Massilia litorea: one gene and its partner. The protein of the gene in region 1 interacts with the protein of each later gene in a pairwise test. Links are inferred from orthologs where the notes say so. Each region holds a gene or a part of one and is shown in the gene's direction. Other genes may lie near its edges.

What was found.
Region 2: the proteins of LPB04_RS01905 (region 1) and lpdA interact in binary tests that used the Escherichia coli proteins (3 or more experiments, as listed by UniProt). The link is inferred for Massilia litorea from one-to-one orthologs.

What each region holds. Positions count from the first base shown.
Region 1 is NZ_CP062941.1:435,072-444,560, reverse strand. Bases 3,748-6,792 are described here. They hold LPB04_RS01905 (UvrD-helicase domain-containing protein), read left to right. Parts: upstream 3,748-4,136; coding sequence 4,137-6,449; downstream 6,450-6,792. Other genes in these bases: LPB04_RS01900 (BPSS1780 family membrane protein), read right to left, coding at 6,615-6,792; LPB04_RS01910 (SRPBCC family protein), read right to left, coding at 3,748-3,757. Also shown: LPB04_RS23955 (acyl carrier protein), read right to left, coding at 1-249; LPB04_RS01920 (hypothetical protein), read right to left, coding at 301-813; LPB04_RS01915 (M13 family metallopeptidase), read left to right, coding at 1,045-3,114; more of LPB04_RS01910, read right to left, coding at 3,212-3,747; more of LPB04_RS01900, read right to left, coding at 6,793-7,388; LPB04_RS01895 (homoserine kinase), read right to left, coding at 7,394-8,371; LPB04_RS01890 (DUF2782 domain-containing protein), read right to left, coding at 8,447-9,007; polA (DNA polymerase I), read left to right, coding at 9,197-9,489. UniProt on the Escherichia coli protein: A helicase with DNA-dependent ATPase activity. Unwinds DNA duplexes with 3'-5' polarity. Translocates on single-stranded DNA with 3'-5' polarity. Initiates unwinding more efficiently from a nicked substrate than double-stranded DNA.
Region 2 is NZ_CP062941.1:2,329,498-2,338,850, forward strand. Bases 3,505-6,413 are described here. They hold lpdA (dihydrolipoyl dehydrogenase), read left to right. Parts: upstream 3,505-4,004; coding sequence 4,005-5,822; downstream 5,823-6,413. Other genes in these bases: aceF (dihydrolipoyllysine-residue acetyltransferase), read left to right, coding at 3,505-3,992; LPB04_RS10330 (NAD(P)-dependent oxidoreductase), read left to right, coding at 5,955-6,413. Also shown: aceE (pyruvate dehydrogenase (acetyl-transferring), homodimeric type), read left to right, coding at 1-2,242; more of aceF, read left to right, coding at 2,337-3,504; more of LPB04_RS10330, read left to right, coding at 6,414-6,827; LPB04_RS10335 (hypothetical protein), read left to right, coding at 6,972-7,295; LPB04_RS10340 (DUF2141 domain-containing protein), read right to left, coding at 7,310-7,720; LPB04_RS10345 (sterol desaturase family protein), read left to right, coding at 7,835-8,347; 15-cis-phytoene synthase CrtB, read right to left, coding at 8,265-9,242; LPB04_RS10355 (phytoene desaturase), read right to left, coding at 9,239-9,353. UniProt on the Escherichia coli protein: Lipoamide dehydrogenase is a component of the glycine cleavage system as well as of the alpha-ketoacid dehydrogenase complexes.

The sequences.
Region 1 (9,489 bases):
ACGGATGCTGGAAATCGCTTCAAATCTGCGCTTTTCCCGTTTGTTGATAACAGTCACGTAAGCGCAAAACACAAGAATCAGAAACGCTGTAATGCACCGGACCACGTTCGAGAAGGAATGCACAAAATACCCGAATCCAACCAACAAAGCTCCCAGCAGCCATACCCATGAGAAGCCATTCTCGCTGCGAGGTGGAACGAGTCTTGACGGAGAACGCATGGTCTTTACCTTGTCGATAGGTTGACGCAAATGCCCGCTTCTGGCCGATTGCGGACCTATTGTAGCGTCCGCTTACGACCCTTAGCGGTCGTAGGACCACTCCAAGAACTCGCCAACGGTGTCCGATGAGGTCAGCTCTAGCAGCGCCTCTGCAAGCTCGTGTTGACCCTTTGCGGCGGCAGTAGCAGACAGAGCGCAGGCCGTAAAAGCAGCGCTCCACTGCTTTTCTTCGGCACTTGCAACCAAAGCAGGAATGCGGCTTAGTGAGTCGAAGTAATCTGCTACCAGCTCATCGGGAACATCGACGCCATTCTTGTGCCGGCAGATTTCGACCCATGCGGGGAAGTGAAAATACACATCGGTCACGCGTTCTGGTGAGCTAGCGATTGCCGCGATAACGTGTGGAACCGCTGCGAACGAAGCCGAGTACACGTCGCCTTGGTGAGCAAGGGCACTCCATAGGCTGAACCACGGTTCGGATCTGCCATCATCACTGGGTAAAGCCGATAGCTGCCGAAGAAGCTCAGGAATCTTCGCAGCGCTGCCGTACGCATCGCTCAGCTCACTCCACCGTGGACTACTCAGTTCCAGCATCTCTTGCCCCCTTTATCGTGTGATGCACCGCGCACTTCGTCAACGGCTGCTTCTGGCCGATTGCAGGCAGCCCGAGCGGCCAAGTGTACGAAGTTGTTGCTATCAAAGCAAGTATGACGCTTTATCGGCCGGTTTAATACGCGTTCTGCATTCCCTATCAGCAGCTGATCATTATTGCTTCAGCAATATTTATATGTCAGCATGGAGGATCACTTTCGCGGACATCCACCCATGCACCAACTGACCCGTCTTGCCCTCGCCGGCGCGCTTGCCTGCAGCGCCGCCTTCGCCGCTGCCCAGACCACCGAACCGGATCGTCCGGCCACGACCTTCCCCTACACGCCGGGCCTGGACGTCAGCGCGATGGACAAGAGCGCCGATCCCTGTGTCGATTTTTACCAGTACGCGTGCGGCGGCTGGATGAAGAACAACCCGGTCCCAAGCGACCAGGCGCGCTGGTCGGTCTACAGCAAGCTGGCGCAGGATAACCAGCGCTACCTGTGGGGCATCCTCGACGGCCTGGCGAAACAGAAGGAGGGCCGCAACGCGACCCAGCAAAAGATCGGCGACTACTTCGGCGCCTGCATGGACGAGGGCGCGATCGCCAAACGCGGCGCCGAGCCGCTGGCGCCGTTCCTCACCCAGATCGACAGCATGGCCTCGATCCGCGAACTGCCGCGCGTACTGGCCGGCTTGCAACTGGCCTTGTCGAGCGAGGATTTCTTCTTCGGGTTCAGCTCGAACCAGGACTTCGGCGACTCGACCCGCGTGATCGCCTTTGCCAGCGGCGGCGGCCTGGGTTTGCCGGACCGCGACTATTACCTGAAAACCGACGCGCGCTCAAAGGAAATCCGCGCCAAGTACGAAGCCCACGTGCGCACGATGTTCGGCCTGATCGGCGAATCGGAAGCGAGCGCCAAACGTTCGGCCGCGACCGTGATGCGCCTCGAAACCGCGCTGGCCCAGGCCTCGCTGACCCGGGTCGACAAGCGCGACCCGTATAAGCTGTTCCACAAGACGGACCTGAAAGGCCTGCAGGCGATGACGCCGGGTTTTGATTGGAAAAGCTATCTGGCCGCCGCGGGCCAGCCGGGCATCAAGACCTTCAACGTGACCGAACCGAAGTTCATGAAGGCGTTCAGTAAACAGCTGCGCGCGAACGACCTGGTGGCGGTCAAGACCTATCTGCGCTGGCATGTGCTGAAAAGCCTCTCTCCGGCGCTGGCGCCGCAGTTCGACCAGCCGCATTTCGCCTTCTTCAGCCAGACCCTGCGCGGCGTCGAGAAACAGCCGCCGCGCTGGAAGCGTTGCGTGCAGCTGGTCGACGCGCAGCTGGGCGAAGCGCTGGGCCAGGAATTCGTCAGCCGCGCATTCTCGCCCGAGCTGAAGGCGAAATCGCTGCATATGACGCGCCAGGTGGAAGAGGCCATGGCGAAAGACATCGAGTCGCTCGACTGGATGAGCCCGGACACGAAGAAGCGCGCCCGCGAAAAGCTCGACGCCATCGTCAACAAGATCGGCTACCCGGACACCTGGCGCGATTATTCGGCCTTCGAGGTCCGGCCCGACGATTTCACCGGCAACGCCATCCGCGGCACGCAGTTCGAGAACCGGCGCCAGCTGGCCAAGATCGGCAAGCCGCTCGACCGCAGCGAGTGGCTGATGACGCCGCCGACGGTGAATGCCTATTTCAATCCGCAGATGAACGACATCAACTTCCCGGCCGGCGTGCTGCAGCCGCCGCTGTTCGATCCGAAGATGGACGACGCCCCCGGCTACGGCAACACGGGCGGCACCATCGGCCACGAACTGACCCATGCGTTCGACGACGAGGGCCGCCAGTTCGATGCCAGGGGCAACCTGAAAGATTGGTGGACCAAAAAGGACGCCAAGGAATTCACCGACCGCGCCCAGTGCATCGTCGACCAGTACGCGGGCTACACGGTGGTGGACGACATCAAGATCAACAGCAAGCTGACCCTGGGCGAGGATGTGGCCGATCTGGGCGGTGTGATCCTCGGCTGGATGGCCTGGAAGACGCAGATGGCGAGCATGCCTCAGCAGGCGCAGCCTGCGCGTGATGGCCTCACGCCGGAGCAGCGTTTCTTCGTCGGCTATGCGCAATGGGCCTGCGAAAACGACCGTCCTGAAAACCTGCGCGTCACCGCCATGACCGATCCCCATTCGCCGGGCAAGTACCGGGTGAACGGTGTCGTGATCAACATGCCGGAGTTCGAGAAGGCCTTCGCCTGCAAGCCGGGGCAGCCGATGGCGGCGCTGAAGCGTTGCCGGGTCTGGTAAAAGCTGCATCCCGGCCGCGGTCGGGACGTCCTGCGAACGAAGACAGCCCGGAGGCCATCGCTGGCCTCCGGGCTGTTTTTATTCAACGCTGCACTGATCAGTGCTGGTCGATCTTGCCGCGCCATGCGCCCGTTTCGGAGCCGCGCTTCTCCAGCATTTCCTTGTAGTTTTGCAGGTTCGAGCGCGTTTCCATGCGCACCGCCCCAAGGGCGTCGCCGATGGCTTCCAGCGCACCGTCCGGCTGGTAATCCATCTGCAGCGTCACGCGGGTGACGTTGTCCGAGATTTTATGGAAGGTTACTACGCCGGCATTGTGCACGCCGCCGATGCTGCGCCAGGCGATGCGCTTGTCGGGAATCTGCTCGGTGATTTCCGCATCCCATTCCTTGTCTTCGCCGGCAATATTCGCTTTCCAGTGCAGGCGCTTGTCGTCGAGCTGGCGGATTTCCTTGACGCTCTTCATGAACTGCGGGAAGTCCTCGAACTGGGTGAACTGGTTGTAGGCCGTGCGCAGCGGGACGTTCACTTCGATCGCCTCGATGATCGACGAATCGCCGTTCTGGGTGCGGCCCTTCTTCATTTGTTTCGACAACATCATTCCGCCGACTGCAAGTGCGGCGACCGTCACGACTCGATTCAACATAGGTTTCTCCTTTGGTGACAACAATGGATATTGGACCACGCGATGCATCGCGTATTTGTCGTTAAGTTAAGCGAATTTCTGAACAGGTGGCGCGCGGGAGGGATGCGTGCCGTTACTGCTGAGTTAAATGAAGATATTGAAAGATAGAGCGGCTTTTTCGATTTTCGCTTGGAAATTGCTCATGCATGGTGCGTGGGAAATTGACGAATCCATGCATGAGATGCAGCACGAGCGGTGGGACATCGGCGGCCAGCCCGCTGCGCTCAATGCGAAATATTCTTTCAGAATACGAGCTCGGTCGAAATTTTCTGTCAACACTGAACAGTTTCTACGCGTGACTGGATGGGCATACAGTAGATCCCGGCGCTATAATGGCCGCATGAATCTCCTTCACAACCTCAATCCCGAACAATTGGCAGCCGTTACGCTGCCCTCGCAAAGTGCGCTGATCCTTGCCGGCGCCGGTTCGGGCAAGACCCGCGTCCTGACGACCCGTATTGCCTGGCTGCTCCAGACCGGACAGGTGAGCCCGGCCGGCATCATGGCGGTAACGTTTACCAACAAGGCGGCGAAGGAGATGCTGACCCGCCTGTCGACCATGCTGCCGGTGAACACGCGCGGCATGTGGATCGGCACCTTCCACGGCCTGTGCAACCGCCTGCTGCGCACCCACTACCGCGACGCCGCGCTGCCGCAATCGTTCCAGATCCTCGACTCGCAGGACCAGCTGTCGATGATCAAGCGGTTACTCAAAGCGGCAAACGTCGACGATGAAAAATATCCGGCCAAAAACCTGATGTACTTCATCAACAACGCGAAGGACCAGGGACTGCGCGCGGGCCAGGTCGAGGCCTACGATCCGATCGAACGCAAGATGGTCGAGCTCTACGAACTCTACGACCAGCAATGCCAGAAAGAAGGCGTGGTCGATTTCGCCGAGCTGCTGCTGCGCTCCTACGAGCTGCTGTCGCGCAACGCGCCGCTGCGCCAGCACTACCAGATGCGTTTCAAGCACGTGCTGGTCGACGAGTTCCAGGATACCAATGACCTGCAGTACAACCTGCTCAAACTGCTGGCCGGGCATGGCGAGCAGGTCGGCGGCGCCATCTTCGCCGTCGGCGACGACGACCAGAGCATCTACGCCTTCCGTGGCGCCAACGTCGGCAACATGTCGGCCTTCGAGCGCGATTTCCATGTCAAGAACCTGATCAAGCTGGAGCAGAACTACCGCTCGCATGGCCACATCCTCGACAGCGCCAACTACCTGATCGCCAACAACACGAAGCGTTTGGGGAAAAACCTGCGTACCGATGCGGGGCAGGGCGAGCCGGTGCGCATCTATGAAGCATCGTCGGATCTCGAAGAAGCGCAGTGGATCATCGAAGAAGCCAAAAGCCTGATGGGCGAAGGCCTGGAGCGCAAGGAAATCGCGATCCTGTATCGCTCGAACGCGCAAAGCCGGGTCATCGAGCACGCGCTGTTTGCGGCCGGCATTCCCTATACCGTCTACGGCGGCCTGCGCTACTTCCAGCGCGCCGAGGTCAAGCATGCGATCGCCTATCTGCAGCTGATGGACAATCCGCACAACGATTCCGCTTTCCTGCGCGTCGTGAATTTCCCGACCCGCGGCATCGGCGTGCGCTCGATCGAGCAGCTGCAGATGGCGGCCGATACCTATGGCATCTCGCTGTACGCGGCCGTGCCCTACATGACGGGCAAGGCCGGCACCTCGCTCGGCGGCTTCGTGAAACTGATCGAGGGCGCGCGCTTCGAGACCCAGCAGCTGGCGCTGCCGGAAATGGTGCGTGTCGTGCTCGAGCGCAGCAACCTGCTCACCCACTACGCCAACGAAAAAGAAGGCGCCGACCGTATCGAAAACCTGGAGCAGATGGTCAACGCGGCGACCCAGTTCGTGCAGGAAGAAGGCTTCGGCCAGTTCGCGCCGGCCCACCTGGGTCCGCCCTCGCAGGCGCAGGCCGGCGACGCGGTCGTGTACCAGGACGGCATCGAGATCATGGATGCCGACACGCCGCTGCCGCAGGTCATGTCGCCGCTGTCCGCCTTCCTCGCCCACGCCTCCCTTGAAGCGGGGGATGCCCAGGCCCAGGCGGGGCAGGACGCGATGCAGCTGATGACGGTGCACTCGGCCAAGGGCCTGGAATTCGATGCCGTGTTCATCACGGGTCTGGAAGAGGGCCTGTTCCCGCATGAAACCAGCGCCCGCGAGGCGGACGGCGTGGACGAAGAGCGGCGCCTGATGTATGTGGCGATCACGCGCGCACGCAAGCGTTTATATATGAGCTTCACCCAGCAGCGCATGCTGCACGGCCAGACCCGTTTCAATATGAAATCGCGCTTCTTCGACGAGCTGCCCGAAGAAGCCCTGAAATGGCTCTCGCCGCGCGTGCAGAGCCACTGGTTCGCCAACAAGAAGGCGGCGACCGCCTGGGACGACGCCGCCTTCCGCAACGCCGGTAGCGACAACAAGATCGCCGCCCAGATCACCCAGAAATCGGGCGGGGGCTCCGGCTGGCGCATCGGCGAAGCGGTGGCGCATGCCAAGTTCGGCGAAGGCGTGATCGTGAATATCGAGGGTGGCGCCGGTGCGGCGCGCGCGCAGATCAACTTCGGCGCGGCCGGGATGAAAGTGCTCGATCTGTCGGTGGCGAAACTGGAGCGGATCGCCCGCTAAGGGGGCCTTGCGTAGGGTGGGCATTCATGCCCACGCGGTGATACGCAACGGCTCCGACTTCGTACCTGATGACCGCGCCCCCGCGTACTGCTCCGATTGCATGCTCGATTATCGTGCCGTCGCGTATCACCGCGTGGGCGGAGATCCGCCCACCCTACAACAGCTTCACTTGTCGAGGTTGACGCGCCCTGTCGCCGGCATCTCCACCGGCTTCCCGAAAATCTGCCGATACCCCGCATACATCGCGCACTGCAGCAGCAGCACGAACAGGAAGATCAGCCACATGATCGCCACGCGCGCCAGGCTCGTGCCGCCCAGCACCAGCGCGACGATGAAGCAGATGCCGAAGAAGATCGCGAACCAGGCCATCAGCAGCACGATGAACACGCGCGCGCTTTTCAGGACGGCGAAGAAACTGTAAAAGGTGGCCTTGCCCGGCCCCATTTGCTGCCAGTAGGTGAGCGGCGCGGCAAAGGCCAGTGCGATCAGCACCGCCACGTCCAGCAGGAAAATGCCGAACATGGCCAGCAGGTCCGAAGCTTGCACCTGCGGCGGCGCGGCCGGGTCCACCGGCTGCGACACCTGCTGCCAGAAGCTCGGGTCGATCGCGACCTTGGTGAGCAAGGTCAGCAGCAGCGAGGCGCCGAGGTAGATCAGGCCGATCTTGCACAGCGGACCGATGACCGGCTTCCTGAAGCCGGTCAGCAGTACCGGGGGCGTGACGCGCTCGCCGTTCTCGATCATCAGGCAGGCCTTCATGAAAGCCATCGAGAACGAGGGAATCAGGACCACGGCCACCATCTTGCCCAGCAGCGGCACGGCGCTGATCAGCAGGCTGAACAGGATGTTGGCGAACAGCAGGGTCGTCAGCGCGGCGGGTTGTTTGCGGAACAGGCCGGTGCCTTGCTTCAGCCAGTTCCAGCCGGTAATTGCGGGCATGTTGTTCATTCGAAATTAGCCAGGCGCGGTGCGGGCGTCGCAATGCGCTCGCGCAGGATGCGCTCGAAATGGGTGGGGTCGTGGGGCGTCAGCATCTCGGCCTCGCGCGGCACGTAAAAGTCGTACAGGCGCGACAGCCAGAAGCGCAGCGCCGCGGCGCGCAGCATCGGTTGCCAGGCAATGTCTTCCGCATCGGTGAACGGGCGCACGGCGCGGTAGCTGGCCAGCAGCGCATTCACGCGCGCCTCGTCGAGCTCGCCGCTGTCCAGGTCGATGCACCAGTCGTTGACGGTCACGGCCAGGTCGAACAGCCAGGTGTCGACGCCGGCAAAATAAAAGTCGAAGCAGCCGGTCAGCTTTTCGCCGACGAACATCACGTTATTACGGAACAGGTCGGCGTGGACCGGGCCGCGCGGCAATTGCGCGTAGACGGGGCTGGCTGCGAACTCTGTCTGGAACGTGACTTCATCGTGCAGGAAGCAGGCGTTCGCGGGCGTCAGATAGGGCAGCACGAGCGGCGTGGTGGCCTGCCACCACGCCAGGCCGCGCAGGTTCGGCTGCTGCATCGGGAAGTCGCTTGCTGCCAGGTGCATGCGCGCCAGCATCGTACCGACCTCCGCGCAGTGCACCGGTTGCGGGTCCATCTGCGAGCTGCCCTCGAGTTTACTGACGATGGCGGCCGGCTTGCCGTGCAGCGGCACCACGAGGTCGCCGACGGCATTCGGCACCGGCGCCGGCACCGGGATGCCGCGCTCGGCCAGGTGGCGCATCAGTTGCAGGTAGAAGGGCAACTGGTCGAAGTCGAGGTTCTCGAAGACCGTCAGCACATACTCGGCACGCTCGGCGCCGCGCTGGGTCGTCAGGAAGAAATTACTGTTTTCGATGCCGGAGGCAATGCCCTTGAGCGCCACTGCCTGGCCGAGAGGAAACTGTTTCATCCACTGGGTGAGGTCATCCAGTGTTACCGCCGTGAAAACTGCCATGGTGCGAGAGGGCTTGAAAGTCTGAGGTGGAAAGAATCTGGGCGCGCGGGCGCAAGCGCCTGCCTGGCAGCTGGATCAGCGGGTAGCGGGCAGCGGCGGTGGCGGCGGAATGTCCGCCGGCTTCGTCATCTGGACAGTTGCCGGCGGCACCTTGACCTTCGGTGCGCCTGCAGCGCCGATCGAGCTGGCGGTCACGCTGCCTGGCGGCGCCGGCGCCGTGGTTCCCGCAGCGGCAGCAGCAGCCTCGGCATCGGCCGCCTTTTTCTTCCCGTTCAGGTCGAATTCCATCACCTGCCATTGCGGTGCGCGGAAGGCGCTGCTCTGTGCATCGCCCGGCACCGCGTTGCCGGCGGGCTGGTTCGGCTTCAGCGTATAGTGGCTTTTGCCCGCCTGGACTTCGACTTCGGTCACCTGGCCATTGTTGCGCTTTTCCTTGATCCGGGTGCCGCGGCGCGGTTCGATCTTCGTGGCCGGCTCGTCGCTGCCCGGTTCGATGCGTTCGGTCTGCGGCTGCCCGCTGGTCGCAGCAGGTGCGGCCGGCGAGGTTTGTCCGGTCTGGGCCGTTTGTGCGTACACTGTGCCGGCGCAGGCCAGCAGGGCGATCGACAGGGTCAGGCGGGGAAGTGTGCGCGGCATGATGGTCACCTAATATCGTTTGAACCATTGTAACAAACACAGTGCCTTCCCTGTGAAATGTGTGCCGGCGACCCCATATAAGAGCTCAGCCGCAGCCTTCCTGTTGTGCTTTCTTCATGCCGATTCTGCGATAATGTACCACCCGCTTGCGGACCCACTTTTGGCTCTTCGCCGCTTCACCCTACACCTATGCAAAATACCCTGCTGCTCGTCGACGGTTCCAGCTATTTGTACCGCGCCTTCCACGCCTTGCCCGACCTGCGCGGCCCGGACGGCCACCCGACCGGCGCCATGCACGGCATGGTCAACATGCTGCGCCGCCTGCGCGCCGACTATCCGGCCGCCTACATTGCCTGCGTCTTCGATGCGAAAGGTAAAACCTTCCGCGACGATATGTACCCAGAGTACAAGGCGACCCGCGCCTCGATGCCGCCCGACCTCTCCAAGCAGATCGAGCCGATCCACGAAGTCGTGCGCCACAT
Region 2 (9,353 bases), 1.9 Mb from region 1 along the record:
CGGCATCTACGCGCGCGCCTACCTCGAAGGCCGCATCACCGAAGAGCAGATGCTGAACTTCCGCCGCGAAGTCGACGGCAAGGGCCTGTCTTCGTACCCGCACCCGAAGCTGATGCCGGACTTCTGGCAGTTCCCGACCGTCTCGATGGGCCTGGGCCCGCTGATGGCGATCTACCAGGCGCGCTTCCTGAAATACCTGCACGCCCGCGGCATTGCCGACACCGAAGCCCGTAAAGTCTGGGTCTTCTGCGGCGACGGCGAGATGGACGAGCCGGAATCGATGGGCGCGATCGGCATGGCCGCACGCGAACGCCTCGACAACCTGGTCATGGTCGTCAACTGCAACCTGCAGCGCCTGGACGGTCCGGTGCGCGGCAACGGCAAGATCATCCAGGAACTGGAAGCGGACTTCCGCGGCGCCGGCTGGAACGTCGTCAAGGTCGTCTGGGGCCCGGGCTGGGACGCCCTGCTGTCGAAGGACAAGGACGGCATCCTGCAGCGCGTGATGATGGAAACCGTCGACGGCGAATACCAGAACTACAAGGCGAAAGACGGCGCCTACGTGCGCAAGCACTTCTTCGGCAAGCACCCCGAGCTGCTGAAGATGGTCGCCAACATGAGCGACGACGACATCTGGCGCCTGACCCGCGGCGGCCACGATCCGCACAAGATCTACGCCGCCTTCAAGAACGCGCAAGAAAACAAGGGCACGCCGACCGTCCTGCTGGTCAAGACCGTCAAGGGCTTCGGCATGGGCAAGTCGGGCGAGGCGCGCAACACCGCGCACCAGACCAAGAAGCTCGATGATGAGGCGATCCGCGAAATGCGCGACCGTTTCGCCATCCCGATCCCGGACGACAAGCTGGCCGAGATCCCGTTCTTCAAGCCGTCCGACGACGCGCCTGAAATGAAATACCTGCACGAGCGCCGCGCGGCCCTCGGCGGCTACCTGCCGCAGCGCCGCCAGAAGGCCGACGAAACCCTGATCGTGCCGCCGCTGGAGTCGTTCAAGTCGGTGCTGGACGCAACCGCGCCGGGCCGCGAAATCTCGACCACGCAGTCCTATGTCCGCGTGATCACGAGCCTGCTGAAGGACCAGAGCCTGGGCCAGCGCATCGTGCCGATCCTGGTCGACGAATCGCGTACCTTCGGCATGGAAGGCCTGTTCCGCCAGATCGGCATCTTCAACCAGCAGGGCCAGTTGTACGAGCCGGTCGATAAAGACCAGGTCATGTACTACCGCGAAGACAAGGCCGGCCAGATCCTGCAAGAGGGTATCAACGAAGCAGGCGGCATGAGCTCGTGGATCGCGGCTGCAACGTCCTACTCGTCGAACAACCGCCAGATGGTGCCGTTCTACACCTTCTACTCGATGTTCGGCATGCAGCGCGTGGGCGACCTGGTCTGGCTGGCGGGCGACATCCGCGCCCGCGGCTTCCTGATGGGCGGCACTGCCGGCCGCACGACGCTCAACGGCGAAGGCCTGCAGCACGAAGACGGCCATAGCCACATCATCGCCGCGACGGTGCCGAACTGCCTGCCGTACGACCCGACCTTCGGGCACGAAGTGGCGGTGATCATTCATGACGGCCTGCGCCGCATGGTGACGGAACAGGAAGACGTGTTCTATTACATCACCATCATGAACGAGAACTACGAGCAGCCGGGCCTCAAACCTGGCACGGAAGAGGGCATCCTGAAAGGCATGTACCTGCTCCAGGAAGGCGACGCCAGCCTGCAGAACCGCGTCCAGCTGATCGGCTGCGGCACCATCCTGCGCGAGTCGATTTTTGCCGCCGAACTGCTGAAGAACGACTGGGGCGTCGCCGCCGACGTCTGGTCCGCCCCGTCGCTGACGCTGCTGGCGCGCGATGGCCAGGACTGCGAGCGCTGGAACATGGTCAACCCGGAAGCCGAACAGCGCGTACCGTACGTGACGCAGCTGATGCAGAACTCGACCGGCCCGATCGTCGCGACGACCGACTACATGCGCCTGTTCGCCGAGCAGATCCGCGCCTACATGCCGAAGGACCGCACCTATAAAGTGCTGGGCACCGACGGCTTCGGACGCTCGGACAGCCGCGTGAAGCTGCGCGAGTTCTTCGAAGTGAACCGTTACTACGTGACCGTTGCCGCCCTGCGCTCGCTGGCCGATGAAGGCAAGATCGAGATGTCGGTCGTGGCCCAGGCGATCGCCAAGTACGGCATCGATGCGAACAAGCCGAATCCTGTGACCCAGTAATGTAAATGAGTGGTAGTTCGCCGTTGCTCCACCCCGCGGGGGGGAGCAACGGCCATACATTCGCACCCATACAAAAAATAACGGAGCTAACACTATGAGCATTGTGGAAGTCAAAGTCCCGGACATCGGCGACTTCAAGGAAGTCGAAGTCATCGAACTGATGGTCAAAGTCGGCGACACGATCAAGGTCGACCAGTCGCTCGTGACCGTCGAATCGGACAAGGCCAGCATGGAAATCCCGTCCAGCCATGCGGGCGTGGTCAAGGAAATCAAGGTCAAGGTCGGCGACAAGGTCGCCGAGGGCTCGCTCGTACTGATGCTCGAAGAAGCTGGCGGCGCTGCCGCCGCACCAGCGGCCGCACCGGCGCCTGCTGCCGCGGCACCGGCCGCTGCTGAAGCTGCGCCTGCCGTTGCCCCGGCCGCCGCCGCACCGGCCGGCGCCGGCGCACTCGTCGAAGTCACCGTGCCGGACATCGGCGACTTCAAGGAAGTCGAAGTCATCGAACTGATGGTCAAGCCGGGCGACCAGATCAAGGTCGACCAGTCCCTGATCACCGTCGAATCGGACAAGGCGAGCATGGAAATCCCGTCCAGCCACGCCGGCACCGTCAAGGAAGTGAAGGTCAAGGTGGGCGACAAGGTCGCCGAGGGTTCGCTCGTGCTGGTGCTCGAAGCGGCCGGCGGTGCGTCCGCAGCTGCGTCGTCTTCCGCACCGGCTGCCGCCGCGCCGGCCCCCGCCGCCGCTGCGCCATCCGCACCGGCAGCCGCCGCGCCGGCTCCGGCTCCGGCCGCAGCCGCGCCAAGCCAGGGCGTCACCGGCTCGAAAGCCCACGCCTCGCCGTCGATCCGCAAGTTCGCCCGCGAACTGGGCGTCGACCTGGCACGCGTGCCGGGCACAGGTCCGAAGAACCGCATCACCCAGCAGGACGTGCAGAACTTCGTCAAGGGCGTGATGGCCGCTCCGGCCGCTGCCGCTGCGCCAGCGAAGGGCGGCACCGGCGTCGGTCTCGACCTGCTGCCATGGCCGTCGCTCGACTTCTCGAAGTTCGGCCCGACCGAACTGCTGCCGCTGTCGCGCATCAAGAAGATCTCCGGCCCGAACCTGCACCGCAACTGGGTCATGATCCCGCACGTGACGACCTTCGACGAAGCGGACGTGACGGACCTGGAACAGTTCCGCGTCGATTCGAACGCGGCATTGGCGAAGCAGAAGTCGGCGGTGAAACTGACCATGCTGGCATTCGTGATCAAGGCCTCGGTCGCCGCGCTGAAGAAATTCCCGCAATTTAATGCCTCGCTGAGCGGAGACGGCGCCAGCCTGATCCTCAAGCAGTACTACAACATCGGCTTCGCGGCCGACACCCCGAACGGCCTGGTGGTTCCGGTCGTGAAGGATGCCGACAAGAAGACCGTGTCGCAGATCGCCACCGAAATGGGCGAGCTTTCGGCACAGGCACGCGACGGCAAGCTGTCGCCTGCGAACATGCAGGGCGCGACCTTCACCATTTCGTCGCTCGGCGGCATTGGCGGCACCGCCTTCACGCCGATCATCAATGCGCCTGAACTGGCGATCCTCGGCCTGTCGAAGTCGGCCATGAAGCCGGTCTGGGATGGTTCCACTTTCCAGCCGCGCCTGATGCTGCCGCTGTCGCTGTCCTACGACCACCGCGTGATCGATGGCGCCGGCGCCGCGCGCTTCGCCGCCTACCTGGCCGAAGTGCTGGCCGACCTGCGCAAGACCCTTCTGTAAGGAGCGCCGAGAATGAGCACTGTTGAAGTAAAAGTCCCGAACATCGGCGATTTCAAGGACGTCGAAATCATCGAACTGATGGTCAAGCCCGGCGACACGATCAAGGTCGACCAGTCGCTGGTCACCGTGGAATCCGACAAGGCCTCGATGGAAATCCCGTCGACCCACGCCGGCGTGGTCAAGGAACTGTCGGTCAAGGTGGGCGACAAGGTGAACGAAGGTTCGCTGCTGCTGATGCTCGAAGAGGGGGCCGGGGCTGCTGCACCTGCTGCTCCGGCCGCTGCGCCTGCAGCTGCGCCGACCGCCGCTGCCGCACCGACCGATTCGTATGCGCCAGCGCACAAGGCTGACGCCGCCGCTCCCGCGAGCGCGCCCGTTCCGGGCGCCGCCAGCTACAGCGGCCAGGTCGACATCGAATGCGAAATGATGGTGCTGGGCGCCGGTCCCGGCGGCTATTCGGCCGCTTTCCGTTCCGCCGACCTCGGCATGAACACGGTGCTGGTCGAGAAGTACGCGACCTTGGGCGGCGTCTGCCTGAACGTGGGCTGCATTCCGTCCAAGGCACTGCTGCACGTGGCGCACATCATGGACGAGACCGCGCACATGGCCGACCTGGGCGTGAGCTTTGCCGCACCAAGCGTCGACATCGACAAGCTGCGCGGCTACAAGGACGGCGTCATCAAGAAGATGACCGGCGGCCTCTCCTTCATGGCCAAGGCGCGCAAGGTGAATGTGGTGCAGGGCGTGGGCCAGTTCCTGAGCCCGAACCACATCGAAGTCACCGCTGCCGACGGCGCGAAGAAGGTGGTGAAGTTCGCGAAAGCGATCATCGCCGCCGGATCGAGCGTGGTAAAACTGCCTTTCGTGCCGGAAGACCCGCGCATCGTCGACTCGACCGGCGCGCTGGAACTGCGCCAGGTACCGAAGAAGATGCTGGTCATCGGCGGCGGCATCATCGGCCTGGAAATGGCAACCGTCTACTCGACCCTCGGTGCACGCATCGACGTCGTCGAGATGATGGATGGCCTGATGCAGGGCGCGGACCGCGAGGCGGTGAAAGTCTGGCAGAAGTACAACGCGCACCGCTTCGACAACATCATGCTCAAGACGAAGACCGTCGGCGTGGAGGCCCTCCCTGAAGGCATCAAGGTCAGCTTCGAAGCGGCGGAAGCCGGCGCCACCGCGCCGGAACCGCAGCTGTACGACCTGGTGCTGGTGGCCGTCGGCCGCAGCCCGAACGGTAAAAAAATCGCCGCCGAGAAGGCCGGCGTGGCGGTGACCGACCGCGGCTTCATCGGCGTGGACGGCCAGATGCGCACCAACGTGCCGCATATCTTCGCCATTGGCGACCTGGTGGGCCAGCCGATGCTGGCGCACAAGGCGGTGCACGAAGCGCACGTCGCGGCGGAAGCGGCGCACGGCGAGAAGGCATACTTCGATGCGAAAGTCATTCCGTCGGTCGCCTACACCGATCCGGAAGTGGCATGGGCCGGCCTCACGGAAGACGAAGCCAAGCAGAAGGGCATCAAGGTCGAGAAGGGCCACTTCCCGTGGAACGCGAGCGGCCGCGCGGTCGCCAACGGCCGCGACGAAGGCTTCACCAAGCTGCTGTTCGACACCGAGACCGGTCGCATCATCGGCGGCACCATCGTCGGCACGAATGCCGGCGACATGATCGGCGAAATCGCGCTGGCGATCGAGATGGGCGCCGACGGCGTCGACATCGGCAAGACCATCCACCCGCACCCGACGCTGGGCGAGTCGATCGGCATGGCCGCCGAAGTCTACAAGGGCGTCTGCACCGACCTGCCGCCGGCACGCAAGCGCTGAGCTGCCGAACGGCTGTGAGCCAGACCGAAGCCGGGACCGCGAGGTCCCGGTTTTTTTTCGCGCCGCATTTTCCGGATTGCTGTTTCAATGACCGGATCAGCCACAGGGCGGCACACTCGACAAGGAGCAGGCATGAATATCGGATTTATCGGACTCGGCGCAATGGGACGCGGGATGGCAGCCAACCTGTTGCGCTCGGGGCAGCCGCTGCGCGTATGGAACCGCGGCGCTGGACCTGTGCAGGAACTGGCCGCCCAGGGTGCGCAGGTAGCCGCCAGCCCGGCCGAGGCGGCGGCCGTGGACGTGCTGTTCACGATGCTGGCGGACGACGCATCGACCCGCGCCGTGCTGCTGGACGACGGCGCCCTGGACGCGCTGGCGCCGGGCAGCATTCACGTGAACATGGCGACGGTGTCGGTGGCCTTCGCGCGCGAGATGGCAGCGCTGCATGCCGCGCGCGGCGTCGGCTATATCGGGGCGCCTGTGCTCGGCCGGGTCGACGTGGCGGCCGCCGGCAAGCTCAATATCGTGGCGGCCGGTCCGGACGAGGCGATCGCGCGCGTGCAGCCGCTGTTCGACCTGATGGGGCAGAAGACCTGGCGTTTCGGCACGGCGCCCGAACAGGCGAATGCGGTCAAACTCGGCGCCAACCTGACCCTGGCCTGCGCGATCGAGGCGATGGGCGAATCGGCGGCGCTCGTCGGCGCGCACGGCATCGAGGCGGCCGGCTTCCTCGACCTCCTGAGCAACACGTTGTTCGCCGGTTCGCCCGTCTATAAAGGCTATGGCGCGATGATCGCGCAGGAGCGCTACAGCCCGGCCGGATTCAAGCTCTCGCTCGGCCTGAAGGATGTCGGCCTGGCCAACGATGCGGCTGCTGAACAGGGCCTGCGGCTGCGCTTCGGCGCGGTGCTGCGCGAGACGCTGCAGCAGGCGGTGGCGCGCGGCGACGGTGAGCTCGACCTTGCGGCACTGGCGCGCATGTCGGCGCCAAAATCGGCCTGAACGGCGCCGTTCCTGCGCACTGTGGTGCAGTCGCGCAGGAGAGTATTTTCCTGTTGTGCCCTGGCGCAGCCGCGCTATGATGGACGTGCAACCGGCGAGCCGATACTGCGCCGGCGCAGCGAATGCGTGTCACAGGAGATTGACATGGAAGAGCACGGTACTGAATATGTCGGGACCTTATTTGTCCTGCCCGCATCGCGGGCTTTCGAACTCAGCACGACGCTGCACGGGGTGCCGGTCACGCTGACCGGGACCATTGCGCAGCACCTGGCGGCGCAATTTGCCGGCAACGATGCGGCAGGCGAGCACATCGACGTGCGGCAGCTGAGCGTGCAGCCGCGCCGGGTCGAAGTCCTGACGCGCGAGATCCACGAGCGGCACCGCGCGCCGCGCAAGGCGCATTTCCTGATGCGGGTGCTCGACGGCGGGGTGCCGGCGGCGCGCCAGGACGCTTCCGTCACTGCCTGAGGCAGCCGGGCAGCTCAGCGCAGGCGCACGGTCGCCGTCGCCTGCGTTTCTCCGACCTCGATGGCCGCATCTTCAAAGCTCGGCGGACCGAACTTGCCGCGCGCATCGCGGCTGAAACCGTAGGGCTCCTTCGGCATGCCGACGAAGTTGCGGTCGAGTTCATTGTTGCCGTTTTCGTCCTGGTAAGCCAGCACGGCCCAGGTGCCGGCGGGCACGCCCTTGACCACGACCGTCGTTTCGCCAGGCTGCGCCGGCGCCGAGGCGCTCCAGGCGCACTGCTTCAGGAAGCGCTCCCTGTCGCAGACGGCGACCTTCACGTTTCCCTTGGCGGTCACGCCCGACACGCGTACCTCGACCGTGGCGGCCGAGGCGTTCAGTGCGCACATCAAGGCGGCGCAGGCTACAAAGCGGGACAACTGATTCATCGGTGTTTTCCTTGTTCTGGTTTCGTTGCGGCGAGAGGCGGTTTGGTAGCCGTGCGCGCAAGCCCCTTATGGTAGGCTGGGATCATCGCCTTTTCTCTCCTGGTCCCTGCATTCATGCTGCTCAATACGCTCATCGTCGTGGCCACCGTCGTCTTCATGGAAGTGTTTTCCATCGTCGCGCACAAGTACATCATGCACGGCTTCGGCTGGGGCTGGCACCGCTCGCACCATGAAGCTCGGACCGGCTGGTTCGAGAAGAACGATTTATACGCCGTCGTCTTCGCCGGCGTGGCCATCGCCCTGATCTGGTTCGGCACCGAGGGCATCTGGCCGCTGCAATGGATCGGCGCCGGCATGACGGCCTACGGCTTCCTCTATTTCGTCGCCCACGACGGCCTGGTGCACCGGCGCTGGCCTTTCCAGTACACCCCGCGCAGCGGCTACGCCAAGCGGCTCTACCAGGCGCACCGCATGCACCATGCGGTCGAGGGCAGGGAAGGCGCGGTCTCGTTCGGCTTCCTGTACGCGCCCCCGGTCGCGAAGCTCAAACGCCAGTTGCAGGCACTGCATGGCGGGGCACCGAGGCGTCCGCGGGACGCCGCCACAGGCCATCAGGACGCGGCCTGACCGGGCGCAGGCGCGACAACAAGGCGTCCACGCCGCCCATGGCCAGCAGTTTCAGTTTCGTCGCGCGCGAGGTGCCGACCCGTTCGTCCCAGGCGCGCGGTCCGCGTGCCTTGACCTCGATCCCGATCTGGCGATACACCCTGCGTGCCGTGGCGATCGCCCAGGCCGAGCGCAGCGGCAGCGCCGACACGCCGCCGAGCGCGCAATCGTAATACGGCTCGGCATGGTCGACCAGGCGCGCCGCAATCTTCGCCAGCGCCATGCGATGCCGCGGCAGGGCCAGCTCTTCCGGCGGAATCCCGGCTTCGCGCAGCCACTGCGTCGGCAGGTAGCAGCGCCCGAGCCGCGCGTCGTCGACGATGTCGCGCGCGATGTTCGTCAGCTGGAAGGCCAGGCCGAGGTCGCAGGCGCGGTCGAGCACCTGTGGCGCTTGCGCGCCCATGATCTGGGCCATCATCAGGCCGACCACGCCCGCCACGTGGTAGCAGTAGCGCAGCGTGTCCTCGAAGGTGTCGTAGTGCACGGCATCGACGTCCATGCCGAAGCCGGCCAGGTGGTCAAAAGCATGGCGCGGCGCGATGGCGTGGCGCAGCGCGACTTCCTGGAAGGCGGCGAAGGCCGGATCAGGCATCGTTTCGCCCGCGTAGGCGCGGCGCGTCTGCTCGACCAGCCGCGCCAGTTCGCCATGCGGGTCGTGGCTGGGCGCCGCCATGCCGAAGCCCAGTTCCTGGCCGTCGACCACGTCGTCGCAGTGGCGGCACCAGGCATACAGCATCAGCACGCTGCGCCGGGTAGGGGCGTCGAACAGCCTGGCCGCGGCCGCGAAACTCTTCGAGCCGACCTTGATCGTTTCGGTCGCGTGGTCCAGCAGCGATGCGTTCGCTCCAGCGTTCATGCGCGCGCCTCCGCAAGCATCAGGCCTGCAGTCGCCTTGGCCGAGCCGATCACGCCCGGTACGCCCGCGCCTGGATGGGTACCCGCGCCGACCAGGTAGAGGTTGGCCAGC